DNA from 3 places in the Methylobacterium sp. EM32 genome. Region 3 is predicted to be linked to each of the others. Evidence: predicted binding sites of a transcription regulator. Region 3 holds the regulator's gene; each other region holds the start of a gene.
The links. Region 3 encodes PhoB, which activates phosphate uptake and scavenging genes when phosphate is short. Its sites were predicted from a motif close to TGTCATNNANCTGTCAT; they were not measured.
Positions count from the first base shown of each region.

Region 1: ABZT49_RS27820 (DUF465 domain-containing protein) is a predicted target of PhoB. The motif match lies at 1,574-1,590, and genes of this name have one in related genera.
Region 2: ABZT49_RS26790 (esterase-like activity of phytase family protein) is a predicted target of PhoB. The motif match lies at 1,861-1,877, and genes of this name have one in related genera.

Region 1 is NZ_JBEXZS010000214.1:19,927-24,325, reverse strand. It holds gene ABZT49_RS27835 (5-(carboxyamino)imidazole ribonucleotide synthase) at 1-572, opposite strand, end outside; gene purE (5-(carboxyamino)imidazole ribonucleotide mutase) at 569-1,066, opposite strand; gene ABZT49_RS27825 (DUF465 domain-containing protein) at 1,184-1,402, opposite strand; gene ABZT49_RS27820 (DUF465 domain-containing protein) at 1,605-1,790, shown strand; gene ABZT49_RS27815 (acyl-CoA synthetase) at 1,974-3,608, opposite strand; gene ABZT49_RS27810 (substrate-binding domain-containing protein) at 3,768-4,399, opposite strand, start outside.
Region 2 is NZ_JBEXZS010000201.1:12,798-17,196, reverse strand. It holds gene ABZT49_RS26795 (histidine kinase famiy protein) at 147-1,820, shown strand; gene ABZT49_RS26790 (esterase-like activity of phytase family protein) at 1,922-3,283, shown strand; gene ABZT49_RS26785 (DUF333 domain-containing protein) at 3,570-3,788, opposite strand; gene ABZT49_RS26780 (ABC transporter ATP-binding protein) at 3,880-4,399, opposite strand, start outside.
Region 3 is NZ_JBEXZS010000005.1:22,885-27,283, forward strand. It holds gene ABZT49_RS01095 (cell envelope integrity EipB family protein) at 1-253, opposite strand, end outside; gene ABZT49_RS01100 (GcrA family cell cycle regulator) at 873-1,391, shown strand; gene phoB (phosphate regulon transcriptional regulator PhoB) at 1,666-2,367, opposite strand; gene phoU (phosphate signaling complex protein PhoU) at 2,438-3,157, opposite strand; gene pstB (phosphate ABC transporter ATP-binding protein PstB) at 3,241-4,053, opposite strand; gene pstA (phosphate ABC transporter permease PstA) at 4,081-4,399, opposite strand, start outside.

The DNA.
Region 1 (4,399 bases), on a different contig from region 3:
TCGAAGGCGACGAAACCCTCGAGGATGCAGGGCTGATCGCGTAAGGACGCCATCACGGCGGCCGGATCGGAGACGGCGTCGCGCAGCATCACCTGCCCCTTGCCGTCATAGCCGAAGCGCCGGGTCTTCAGCACCGCCGGCAGGCCGATCTCCCGCACGGCTTGGGCGAGGCCCGCCGCGTCGTCGACCGCCCGGAACGGGGCCACCGGGATGCCGAGACCGGCGACGAAGCTCTTCTCGGTCAGCCGGTCCTGCGTCGTCGCCAACGCCGAGGCGCTCGGATGCAGCGGCCGGCGGGCGGCCAGGATCTCGGCCGTCTTGCTCGGGATGTTCTCGAACTCGTAGGTCACCACGTCGACGGATTCGGCGAAGGCCTGGAGCGCCGCCGCGTCGTCATACGCCGCGACCGTGCGTCGGCCCGCCACCTCGAAGGCCGGGCTGTCGGGATCGGGGCAGTAGACATGGCATTTCAGCCCGTACTGCGCCGCCGCGACCGCGATCATGCGGCCGAGCTGGCCGCCGCCGATGATCCCGATGGTCGCGCCTGGGGCGATGAGGGTCGTGGTGCTCACGGGGCGCTCGTGTCCGGGTGCTCGGCGACCGCCGCGCTCTGGCGGGCGCGCCAGGCGTCGAGGCGATGGGCCAGATCGTCGTCGGTGAGCGCCAGGACGGCGGCGGCCAGCAAGGCCGCGTTGACGGCGCCGGCCCGGCCGATGGCGAGCGTGCCGACCGGGATGCCGGCCGGCATCTGCACGATCGACAGGAGGCTGTCCTGGCCCGACAGCGCCTTCGACTCGACCGGCACGCCGAAGACCGGCAGCGGCGTCATCGCGGCGGCCATGCCGGGGAGGTGGGCCGCGCCGCCGGCGCCGGCGATCACCACCCGGAATCCAGCGGCCTTGGCGCCCTTGGCGAAGGCGACCAGGCGGTCCGGGGTGCGGTGGGCCGAGACGATGCGGGCCTCGTACGGAATGCCGAGCGCGTCGAGGGTCTCGGCGGCGTGGCGCATCGTGGCCCAGTCGGACTGGCTGCCCATGATCACCGCGACGGGGGGCGCTGCCGCCATCGTCAAGCGCATCCTCTAGAAAGCGCTGCTAGCCGCGAGCGGGCCGCAGCCGGTCATTGTGCAGTAGCGGCGCGCTTGCCTTCACGCAAGCAGCGCGCGAACGCTCGCCTGCGTCCGTCAGGCGATGATGTCCGGGGTGAGCTGGTCCTCCAGGAAGGTGATGCGGTCGCGCAAGGACAGCTTGCGCTTCTTGAGGCGCTGGAGCTGCAGCCGGTCGCCGGCCATCACCCCCGACAGGGCCTCGATCGCGTCGTCGAGGTCGCGATGCTCCTCCTTCAGACGCGCCAGCTCGCTCTCGTACTCCGCCGTCGATTCCGCACTCAACTCGAACGCCATCGCCGCCCCAAGCCCTGGAAGTATGAGCGGAGAATGGACCACGCTCCAGCCTCCGGCAAGGGCACGGGCGGGGTTGTGCAGCCCCTCCGAGGGCCTGCCGTCCCCACGCGCATTACGCAGGTGCAGCATCAAATCCCTTCGACATCGGCCGCGGGCTGTGGCAGGCTGCGTGTGTCACCTACATGACAGGAGGCAATGGCTGATGTCGCTGCACATGCATCTCACCGAGCTCGAGCGTAAGCACGAAGCCCTGGAGCGCGAGATTCAGGACGCAATCACCCACCTCTCCACCGACGACTTGCGAATTGTAGAGCTCAAGCGGAAAAAGCTTCACTTGAAGGATGAGATCAGTCGTCTGCGGACGACCTCCACCCGCGTGATGCACTAGCCCAGAAAACGCCCTTCGTGCCGCCGCGCCAGCGTTCGGCGCGGCGGCCCCTGCCCCAGAGGCACGATCCTTCGGGCGACATCCTTTCAGATACGACCTGAAGGTACGACAGAGTGAGCGGCGGGGCCCCCGAGGGCGAGCCCCCGGCCGGCAGGCCCCGCAGCCCCGTTGACGGGGCGCCCGTCACAACGCCTTCGCCATCTCCCGCAGCACGAATTTCTGCACCTTGCCGGTCGAGGTCTTCGGCAATTCCGTGAAGACCACGTGGCGGGGCACCTTGAAGCCGGCGAGCGACTGACGGCACCAGCCGATCAGCTCCTCGGCCGAGACCATCTCGGAGCCCTTCAGCTCGACGAAGGCGCACGGCGTCTCGCCCCATTTCTCGTCGGGCTTGGCCACCACCGCCGCGGCCGCCACCGCCGGGTGCTTGAACAGGGCCTCCTCCACCTCGATCGACGAGATGTTCTCGCCGCCTGAGATGATGATGTCCTTCGAGCGGTCCTTGAGCTGGATGTAGCCGTCCGGGTGCTTCACCCCGAGATCGCCGGAGTGGAACCAGCCGCCGCGGAAGGCGGCTTCGGTCGCCGTCGGGTTCTTGAGGTAGCCGCGCATCACCACGTTGCCGCGGAACATCACCTCGCCGAGCGTCTCGCCGTCGGCCGGGACCGGCTGCATCGTCTCGGGATCGAGCACGTCGAGCGCTTCGAGCGGGGGGTAGCGCACGCCCTGGCGCGCCTTGCGGGCGGCCTGCTCGTCCTTGCCCAAGGCGTCCCAGTCGGCGTGCCACTCGTTCACCACCGCCGGGCCGTAGGTCTCGGTCAGCCCGTAGACGTGGGTGACGTCGAACCCGGCCTCGGCCATGCCGGCGAGCACGGCCTCGGGCGGCGGCGCCGCCGCGGTGAGGAACGCGACCCGCCGCGGCAGGTCCCGCCGCTCGGCCTCCGGGGCGTTGATGAGGAGCGACATCACGATCGGCGCGCCGCACAGATGCGTGACCCCGTGATCCGCGATGGCGTCGTACATCGCCTTCGACCGCACCTGCCGCAGGCAGACATGGGTGCCGGCCACCACCGACAGGGTCCAGGGGAAGCACCAGCCGTTGCAGTGGAACATCGGCAGGGTCCACAGATAGACCGGGTGCCGGCCGAGATCGCCCGCCACCACGTTGCCGACGGCGAGCAGCGACGCGCCGCGATGGTGGTAGACCACGCCCTTCGGGTCGCCGGTGGTGCCCGACGTGTAGTTGAGCGTGATCGCGTCCCACTCGTCGCCCGGCATGGCCCAGGCGTAAGCGGGGTCGCCCTCGGCGAGGAAGGCCTCGTACTCGACCGTGCCGAGGCGCTCACCCGGGCCGTCGTATTCGGGGTCGTCGTAATCGATCACCAGCGGCGTCACCCCGGCCTGGGCCAGGGCCGGGCCCATGGTGCGGACGAATTCCCGATCGGTGATCACCACCTTGGCCTCGCCGTGGTCGAGGCAGAAGGCGATGATCGCGGCGTCGAGCCGGGTGTTGAGGGTGTTGAGCACCGCGCCGGCCATCGGCACCCCGTAATGGCACTCGATCATCGCCGGGGTGTTGGCGAGCATCACCGCCACCGTGTCGCCCCGTCCGATCCCCCGGGCCTCGAGCGCCGCGGCGAGGCGCCGGCAGCGGGCGTAGAGGTCGCGGTAGCTGCGCCTCAAGCCCCCGTGGATCACCGCGATGTGGTCGGGGAAGACCGTCGCCGCCCGCTCCAGGAAGGTGAGGGGGGTGAGCGGCTGGTGGTTGGCCGGGTTCCGGTCGAGGCCGTGGTCGTAGATCGTTGCGGGGCTCGTCATGGCGGCACTCTCCGGGTGGGGCCTCGGGGAGCGGTGTCGCACGCCCCCTTGCGGCATGATGATCGGACCTTCGGTCGAATCAAGCGCGCCGGTCCTTTAAAGCTTCGCCCGATTCGTCGGACCACCGGCCCCGGCGGACATCGCGCGCGGCACCGTCGGTCACCCCGGCAGGCGGTATCCCGGCAAGTGTCCGATCCGCTCGGCCACCAGCGCCTCGACCCGGTCGAGCCCGTCCCCCGGCAGCGACGCGCTGGCGGCGAGGCCGTAGACCTCCCAGCCGACCGGGACGAAGCCGAGGCCGAACCGCTCCGCCGCCGCACGCGCCCCCAAACCCGCATCGGCCGCCCCCGACGCGATCACCGCCGCCACCGCCTGGTGGGTGAACTCCTCCAGCCCGTAGCCGACGATCTCGTCCGGCCGGATCCCGGCCTCGGCCAGCAGCCGGTCGAACCAGTCCCGGGTGCCCGAGCCCTTCTGCCGGTTGACGAAGCGGGCCTTCGTGGCGCGCAGGTCCCCGGGACCGCCGAGCCCGAGCGGGTTGCCGGCTGCGACCAGCAGGCCCTGCTCGCGCTCGAACAGCGGGCGGATCCGGAAGGCCGGATCGGCGACGAGGTCCGAGAAGGGCGGCCCGGCGGCGGCCGGCCCGATCGCGCCGCAATGGAAGCCCGCTGCGTCGGCGCGCCCGTCCATGAGCCGCATCACCGCGTCCCGGCTGCCCATCACGGCGATCTCGGCCCCGCCCCACAGGCCCAGCACCTCCATCAGCAGGGGATCGTGGCTCGCTGCCACGC
Region 2 (4,399 bases), on a different contig from region 3:
CCGGCCTGATCCGGGCTGCGGCACCGCGCGCGTGAGGGAGCGGGCGAGGGGGGATGGGCCTTGCGCGATCTGCTCCCGCCCCCCATTGTCCCACCGTCAGAAAAATCGACACCGGCGGGGTGGCGTATGGCGAGCCGGGTGGCGGTGTGAGCGAGGACGATCAGGTCGGGGTGCCGGAGCCGGAAGCCAGCCACTCCGCGGAAGCGCCGTCCTTGGCGCATCTGAAATCTGCGACGATCCGCGAGCCCGGTCTCGACGACCGCGGCAGCGTGTTCTTCGCGGCGATCGAGATGACTCGGATGCCGATGATCCTGACCGATCCGCGGCAGCCCGACAACCCGATCGTGTTCGCCAACCGGGCGTTCCAAGACCTCACCGGCTACACGCAAGCCGAGCTGATCGGCCGCAACTGCCGCTTCCTGCAGGGGCCCGAGACCAGCCGCGAGACCGTGGCCGAACTGCGTCAGGCCGTGGAGGAGCGCCGGGCGATCGCGACCGAGATCCTCAACTACAAGCGCGACGGTTCGCCGTTCTGGAATGGCATCTTCATCGGCCCGGTCTTCGACGCGGCCGGAGAGATCGTCTACTTCTTCGCCTCGCAGCTCGATGTGACCCGGCGGCGCGTGTCCGAGCAGGCCTTCCGCCAGGCCCAGAAGATGGAAGCGATCGGCCAGCTCACCGCCGGCCTCGCCCACGACTTTAACAACCTGCTCCAGGTCGTCTCCGGCAACCTCGAACTGGCGCGCAACTCCGTGACGAGCGAGCGGGCCCAGCGCCAGCTCGCCAACGCCGCCGGCGCGGCGGAGCGGGGGGCGAAGCTGACGAAGCAGCTCCTGTCCTTTGCCCGCAAGGCGCGGCTGGAGCCGCGCTCGCTCAACCTCAACGCCCTGGTTCTCGCCTTCGCGGAGGTGGCGGAGAGCACGCTCGGCAGCACCGTCTCCGTGCGCCTCGACCTGACGCCGCGGCTGCCGGCGGTCACGATCGACCGCACCAACCTCGAGATGGCGCTGCTCAACGTGCTCATCAACGCCCGCGACGCGATGCCGGCGGGCGGCACGGTGACGATCTCGACCGCCTCGGTCCACTTCAACGGAAACGGGAAGGCTCGCGCCCTGCCGCCGGGCGACTACGTGGCGCTCCGGGTGCGCGACGAGGGAGAGGGGATGCCGCCCCACGTCGCCGAGCGGGCGACCGAGCCGTTCTTCTCGACCAAGGGCCCCGGCAAGGGCACCGGCCTCGGCCTCGCGATGGCGCATGGCTTCGTGCAGCAGTCGCGCGGGCGGCTGGAGATCGACAGCCGGCCGAAGAGCGGGGCGACGGCGGGGGGCACCACCATCACGATGCTGTTTCCGGCCGGCCCGGGCGCGGTGGCTACGGAGGAGCCTACCGAGCGCAAGGCGGTGCTGCGGCGCGGCGACGAGACCGTGCTGGTGGTCGAGGACAGCGACGACGTGCGGGCGCTCGCCCGCGAATACCTCGAGAGCCTCGGCTACCAGGTGCTCGCCGCCCGCGACGGCGAGGAGGCGCTGGAGATCCTGGAGCGGGAGACGCGGATCGACCTCCTGTTCTCCGACATCGTGATGCCGGGCGGCGTCAACGGCCTGATCCTGGCCGACCGGGCCAAGACGATGCGGCCGGACCTGCCGGTGCTGCTGACCACCGGCTACAACGAGGACCTGGTGGCGGACGGCCCCGCGACCCCGACCATGGACGTGCTCGGCAAGCCCTACCGCAAGGCGGAGCTCGCCGACCGGATCCGCACCGCCCTCGATCGCGGCGCCAGACAGATGCCGGCCCCGGGCGAGCCGCATCACGGCTGAGGCCTCCACCGGGGCACGGATCCCGCGGAAACGACGATGTCGTCACTTCGCTGACATGGGTGATGCGCCAGAACAGCCGCGCTCATCTCCGCGAGGATTCTATGCCGCGCCGTTCCCTGCTCGCCCTCACGCTCCTGCTGTCGGCCGCGCCCGCCGCCCTTGCCCAGGCGCCTCAAGCGTCCCAGACCTTCCAGGCAACGCTCGCCGGCCACGCCGTCCTGCCGGCGGAGAGCACCCTGCCGCTCCCTGAGGACGCACCGAAGGACCTCGCCACGCCGGGCAAGTTCACCACCGGCCGGCGGGTCGAGGCGGTGGGCACCGTCGAGGTGCAGTCGATGGGCCGCGCTACCAGCCTCAAGCTGCCGCTCAAGGGCCAGCCGCTCCAGGGCCATTCCGGCATCAAGCACATGCCGGACGGCACCTACTGGGTGCTGACCGACAACGGCTTCGGCACCAAGGCGAATTCGCCCGACGCGATGCTTTATCTCAACCATTACCGGATCGACTTCGCGACGGGCGGCGTCGCGCGGCTGGAGACGGTCTTCCTGCGCGATCCGGACAGGAAGGTACCGTTCCGCATCGCCAACGAGGCGACCGAGAGCCGCTACCTCACCGGCAGCGACTTCGACCCCGAGAGCTTCCAGTTCGTCGGCGACCGGATCTGGATCGGCGACGAGTTCGGCCCATTCCTGATCAAGGCCGACCGCACCGGCAAGGTCGAGGCAGTGGTCGAGACACTGGCCTCGGGCAAGCCCGTCCGCTCCCCTGACAACCCGGCGGTGACGACCCCAGCGATACCCGGCGGCGCGGTGGCGTTCAACGCCCGCCGCTCCAAGGGCTTCGAGGGCATGGCCGCCTCGCCCGACGGCAGCCGGCTCTACGCCCTGCTCGAAGGCCCGCTCTGGGACGCCGAGGCGAAGGCGTTCGAGACCCGCGACGGACGCGAGGTCCTGCGCATCCTCGAATTCGACACCAAGGCGGAGACCTGGACCGGCCGCTCGTGGCTCTACCCGCTGGAGCAGGCCGGCCACGCCATCGGCGACTTCAACCTGATCGACGCCACCACGGGTCTCATCATCGAGCGCGACGACGGCGAGGGGACCGCCGACCGGGCCTGCCCGGCCAGCCAGAAGGGGCCGGATTGCTTCTCGGTGCCGGCCAAGTTCAAGCGCGTCTTCAAGATCGAGATGACCGATGCCAACCAGGGCGGCCCGGTGCGCAAGATCGGTTCCATCGACCTGATGCGCATCGCCGACCCGGGCAAGACGGCGCGCAAGCCGCTGACCGACGGCGCGCTCGCCTTCCCGTTCTTCACGATCGAGAACGTCGACAAGGTCGACGACACCCACATCATCGTCGGCAACGACAACAACCTGCCGTTCTCGGCGAGCCGCGACCCGCACAAGGTGGACGACAACGAGTTCGTGCTGCTGGAGGTGGGGGAGTTTTTGAAGGCGAAGTGACTGGCCGTACCCCGCATCCCGGGAGGGGTGCGGGGTGCTCGGCGAGCATTACTTTGCTTTGCCGTACTGCTTTGACGAATTAACCGCTGCAGAATCGATATCCACAGGGTCATTCCGGGGCCGCGCAGCGGAGCCCGGAATCCAGAACCGCCGGAGATGCAGGACGAAGCGAAGCGCGTGCCGCCTTATCTTGGACGACCTGAGTTTCTGGATTCCGGGCTCCGCTGCGCGGCCCCGGAATGACGCGGAGGGAAAACCAACCCTTTTCGGCAGGACGCATAGGCTCTCAAGGCTTCGCCTTGTTCGCCTCACGAAACAGCTGCCACTCCTCGACGACCTGCCCGTCGGGCAGGTGGCAGTAGCCGGCCTCACCCTGCGGACCCTTCCGGATCTCCAGGCGCCCGCCGACGGAGATGCAGTAGGCCGAGGCGGGGTTGCCCAGGGCCCAGGCCTGCGACGCGCCTGCGATACTGAGCAACACAGCGGCGGCAAGCAACGACTTCACGGCTCTTCTCCCGATTCCGTATCCGGCGGGAGATTAGGCACTGAGCGATGAACCGGCGGTGACGCCACGTCGCCCCGCCGGCTCGGAGGCGTCAGTGACCGCCACCCAGATACGCCGCCCGCACCTGCGGGTCGTTGCGCAGCTGCGCCGCCGGGCCCTGGAAGCGGATGCGGCCGTTCTCCAAGACGTAGGCGTGGTCGGCGACGCCGAGCGCCGCCATGGCGAATTGCTCGACGAGCAGCATCGTCACCTGCTCCTCCTTCAGCCGGCGGATGATGCGGAAGACCTCCTCCACCAGCTTCGGGGCGAGGCCCATCGACGGCTCGTCGAGGAGCAGGATCTCCGGTCGCAGCATCAGGGCGCGACCCATGGCGAGCATCTGCTGCTCGCCGCCCGACAGTGTGCCGGCGAGCTGCGTCCGGCGCTCCTTCAGCCGCGGGAAGAGGGTGTAGGCCCGCTCGCGGTCGGCATTGACGTCGCCCTTCGGCCGCGAGCCGGTGAGGCGCGGGAAGGCGCCGAGGGTCAGGTTGTCCTCGACCGAGAGGGTCGGGAAGACGCGCCTCCCCTCGGGCGAGTGGGCGAGGCCGGTGCGGGCGACGTCGTGGCTGTCG
Region 3 (4,399 bases):
GGTCGGAGGTGCGGGTGCCGCTCTCCGAACTCTCCAGCACCGTCACCTGCCGGTACTGCAACGCGAAGCCCTTGCAGGCATCGCCGGTGAAATCGAACACGATCCGGCCGCGGGCGCTCTCGACCGCGCGGGTGCCGGAACTGCCGGACAAGGACAGGTCGTAGACGGCGCGATGGGGCGCGAGGTGCACGGCCTCCGCCGCCACTACGGGCGACGAGAGCGCGAGCAGGACGCACGCGAGGAGTGATCGCATGAGGTCTCCCGGGGCGGCCGTCGGCGCTGGCGTCGGCCCTGTTGGTCCTCTCAAGATAGGCCCCACCCCGGCCCCCGGCAACGTTCCGGGCGCCGGCGATCGCCGGCCGGCCGGCCCGGTGCGTGGCAGTGCGGCCACGCTTGCCGAACAGGGGGCGTGGCGCTGCGGCCACGCTTGCCGAACAGGGGGGCGTGGCAGCGCGGCCACGCTTGCCGAAGACCGGCGGGACAACCCCCGGCTGTCGGGGACCGTTACGGCAGCGCAACCTGCGATCATGCGGCGACCCAGTATCACGGACCCTCCGGGGCGATCCGACAACCCTTTGACAAAAAACGATGATTTCCGGGCGCGATCCGGCACGGCCGCGCCGCGCGCGGCACCGGCAGCGCGACCCGGCCGGGTCCGGACCGCCGGCCGGCCGCGGGGAAAAACCGACTCGGCGGGGGGCGGACTCTTGCGCGGGTGTTAGCCCGTCCTGTAGGTTCACCCCCGTCGCCACCGCTCCAGGCGTGGCGGCGATCACCAGCAGGATCGGACGGAGTCACCGCGCGGCCGAACGGCGTGCCGCTCGCGGCTGCGTGCCGATTCCATGGGTGATGTCGGGGGATTGGAGGCGGCGATGATGGATGCGGGTCCGAGCTGGACGAAGGAACGCGTCGAGCTTCTCAAGCGGCTGTGGAGCGACGGCCGCAGCGCCAGCCAGATCGCCGCCGAGATCGGTGGCGTCTCCCGCAACGCCGTCATCGGCAAGGTCCACCGCCTCGGCTTGGCCGGGCGCATCCTGAAGGGCAACGGCACCGCGCCGACCGGTGGCCGCCGTCCGCGGGGCGAGGGCGAATCCGCGGCTGCGACCGGCGAGACCCCGTCGGTGCTGGCCCCTGCGCCGCCGGCGCTCGCGCTGTATCAGGCCGCATCCCCCACCGACACCACCGCGCTGCCGGAGAGCGTCCGCGTCACCATCATGGAGCTGCGGGAATTCATGTGCCGCTGGCCCATGGGCGACCCGTCGACGCCCGATTTCCGCTTCTGCGGCGACCGCGCCATCACCGGCCTGCCCTACTGCACCCATCACAGCCGCATCGCCTACCAGCCTGCCGCCGAGCGCAAGCGCGACCGCAAGGTCGTCGGGTTCCGCTAAAGGCCCGTATCCGGATGAACGATCCCGGAGGCGGCGTCGCGCCGCTTCCGCGCCGATCCCTTCCGACAGTTCGACGATATCGCTCGAATCCTAACGAATCCTGTCCGGCGGCAATCTGCGGGAAGTCGGGATTTGGCGGAAGCAGGCTTTTCTGGGTTTCTCGACGCCCTGACATCCACCGCGTCATTCCGGGCTCCGCTGCGCGGCCCCGGAATGACGCGGAGGGCGGAGTAACCGACAGCCGAACTCTTCTGCCCGCCGTGAGGACCCAGCCTCACGGCTCCGGCGCGAACATCTCGTCGAACGAGTAGCCGGAGCCGCGCACGGTGCGGATCGGATCAGCGTCGCGGGCGCGGTTGATCGCCTTGCGCAGGCGGCCGATATGCACGTCGACCGTGCGCTCGTCGATGTAGACGTCGTGGCCCCAGACGCCGTCGAGGAGTTGCTCGCGGGAGAAGACCCGGCCGGGGCTCTGCATCAGGAACTCGAGCAGCTTGAACTCGGTCGGGCCGAGATGCAGCTCGCGGCCGTCGCGGCGGACGCGGTGGCTGACCCGGTCGAGCTCGATGTCGCCGGCGACCAGCAGGTCGGCGACGTGGGCGGGCTTGGAGCGGCGCAGCAGCGCGCGGACCCGCGCCAGCAGCTCCGGCACCGAGAACGGCTTGACGATGTAATCGTCGGCGCCGGTGGCGAGCCCCCGCACCCGGTCGCCCTCCTCGCCCCGGGCGGTGAGCATGATCACCGGCAGCCGCTCGGTTTCGCGGCGGGCGCGGATGCGCCGGCAGAGCTCGATGCCGGAGAGGCCGGGCATCATCCAGTCGAGGAGGACGAGGTCGGGGACCTGCTCGCGCAGGCGGATATCCGCCTCGTCGCCCCGGGCGACGGCGTCGACCTCGAAGCCCTCGGCCTCGAGGTTGTAGCGCAGGAGGAGGGTCAGCGCCTCCTCGTCCTCGACGATCAGGATGCGGGTACTCATGCGGGGCACTTCGGGTGAGGTCCGGCGGCGGAGGCCCGCCGGGCGTCACGCCCGGCGAGCCTGCGAGCCATCAGGCCTCCGGCTGGGGATCGAGGGTGGCGAAGCTCGAACGGTCGTTCTTGGGACGATCGGTCGGCAGCGTCTCCCCGGTGGCGAGGTAGTGGATGGTCTCGGCGATGTTGGTGGTGTGGTCGCCGATGCGCTCGACGTTCTTGGCGCAGAACAGGAGGTGCGTGCAGAACGTGATGTTGCGCGGATCCTCCATCATGTAGGTCAGGAGCTCGCGGAACAGCGAGGTGTAGAGCGCGTCGATGCCGCCGTCCCGGGCCCAGACGTCGAGGGCGACGACGGTGTCCTGGGTGGCGTAGGCGTCGAGCACGTCCTTGAGCTGGCCCTGGACCAGCTCGTTCATGTGCTCAACGCCGACGACGATCTTCTGCAGCTGGACCTGGTCGGCGATGGCGACGACGCGCTTGGCGACGTTTTTGGCCAGGTCGCCGATGCGCTCGAGGTCGCCCGAGACGCGGATCGCCGAGATCGTCTCGCGCAGGTCGACCGCCATCGGCTGGCGCTTGGCGATGAGGAGGATGGCCTTCTCCTCGATCTCACGCTGCAGCCCGTCGAGGCGCTGGTCGACGGCGATGACGCTCTGGGCGAGGGCGGTGTCGCGGCGCAGGAGCGCCTGGCCGGAATCGGCGACCATCTTCTCGGCGATGCCGCCCATCTCGGCGATGCTGCGCCGCAGGTTCTGCAGCTCCTGGTCGTAGGAGGTGACGATGTGGTTCGACATGAGGGCTGACTCCCCGCGATGAGGTGGAGTGTGTGACGCGCCGGCCCGGCAGGTCCCGGGCCGGCGGGATGAGTCCGGGAGCCTCAGCCGAACCGGCCGGTGATGTAGTCCTGGGTCTGGCGCTTCGACGGGTTCATGAACAGCCGGTTGGTCGGCCCGAACTCGATCAGCTCGCCGAGATACATGAAGGCGGTGAACTGCGAGATGCGCGCCGCCTGCTGCATGTTGTGGGTGACGATGGCGATGGTGAATTCGCCGCGCAGCTGCTCGATCAGCTCCTCGATGCGGCCGGTCGAGATCGGATCGAGGGCCGAGGTCGGCTCGTCGAACAGGATCACCTCCGGGCGCTGCGCCACGGTGCGGGCGATGCACAGGCGCTGCTGCTGGCCGCCGGACAGGCCCATGCCGGACTGCTTGAGCTTGTCCTTCACCTCGTCCCACAGCGCGCCCTTGCGTAGGGCCTCCTCGACGCGGACGTCGAGGTCGGCCTTGCCGAGGCGCTCGTAGAGCCGGATGCCGAACGCGATGTTGTCGTAGATCGACATCGGGAACGGGGTCGGCTTCTGGAACACCATGCCGACCCGGGCGCGCAGCTCGTTGAGGTCGATCGACGGGTCCAGGATGTTGCGGCCGTCGAGCAGGATCTGCCCCTCGGCGCGCTGCTCGGGATAGAGGCTGTAGATCCGGTTGAAGGTGCGCAGCAGGGTGGACTTGCCGCAGCCCGACGGCCCGATCAGCGCCGTGACCTGGCGGTCGAGGAAGTTGAGGTTGATGTTCTTCAACCCCTTGAAGTCGCCGTAGTAGAAGTTGAGGTCCTTGACGGCGAGGCGGACCTGGGCGGACTCGTCGGCCGTGCTCTGGCCCACGACCGGCACGGCGGTGGCGGTGGCGCTCATCGGGTTGTCTCCAAGCAGGGTGTACGGTCAGCGCCCCTTCGGGCCGCTCAGGACGAGGCGGGCCACGATCGACAGGCCCAGGATGGTGACGGTGATGAGGAGCGCGCCGGCCCAGGCCATCTGGCGCCAGTTCTCGTAGGGCGAGAGGGCGAACTGGTAGATCATCACCGGCAGGTTCGCGACGCCGCCCATCAGGTTCGGGCTGAACCAGGAATTGTTGTTGAGCGCGGTGAAGAGCAGCGGCGCGGTCTCGCCGGCGATGCGGGCCAGCGCCAGCAGGACGCCGGTGACGATGCCCGACTGCGCCGCCCGCCAGGTGACGCTGCGAATGACGATCGAGGTCGGT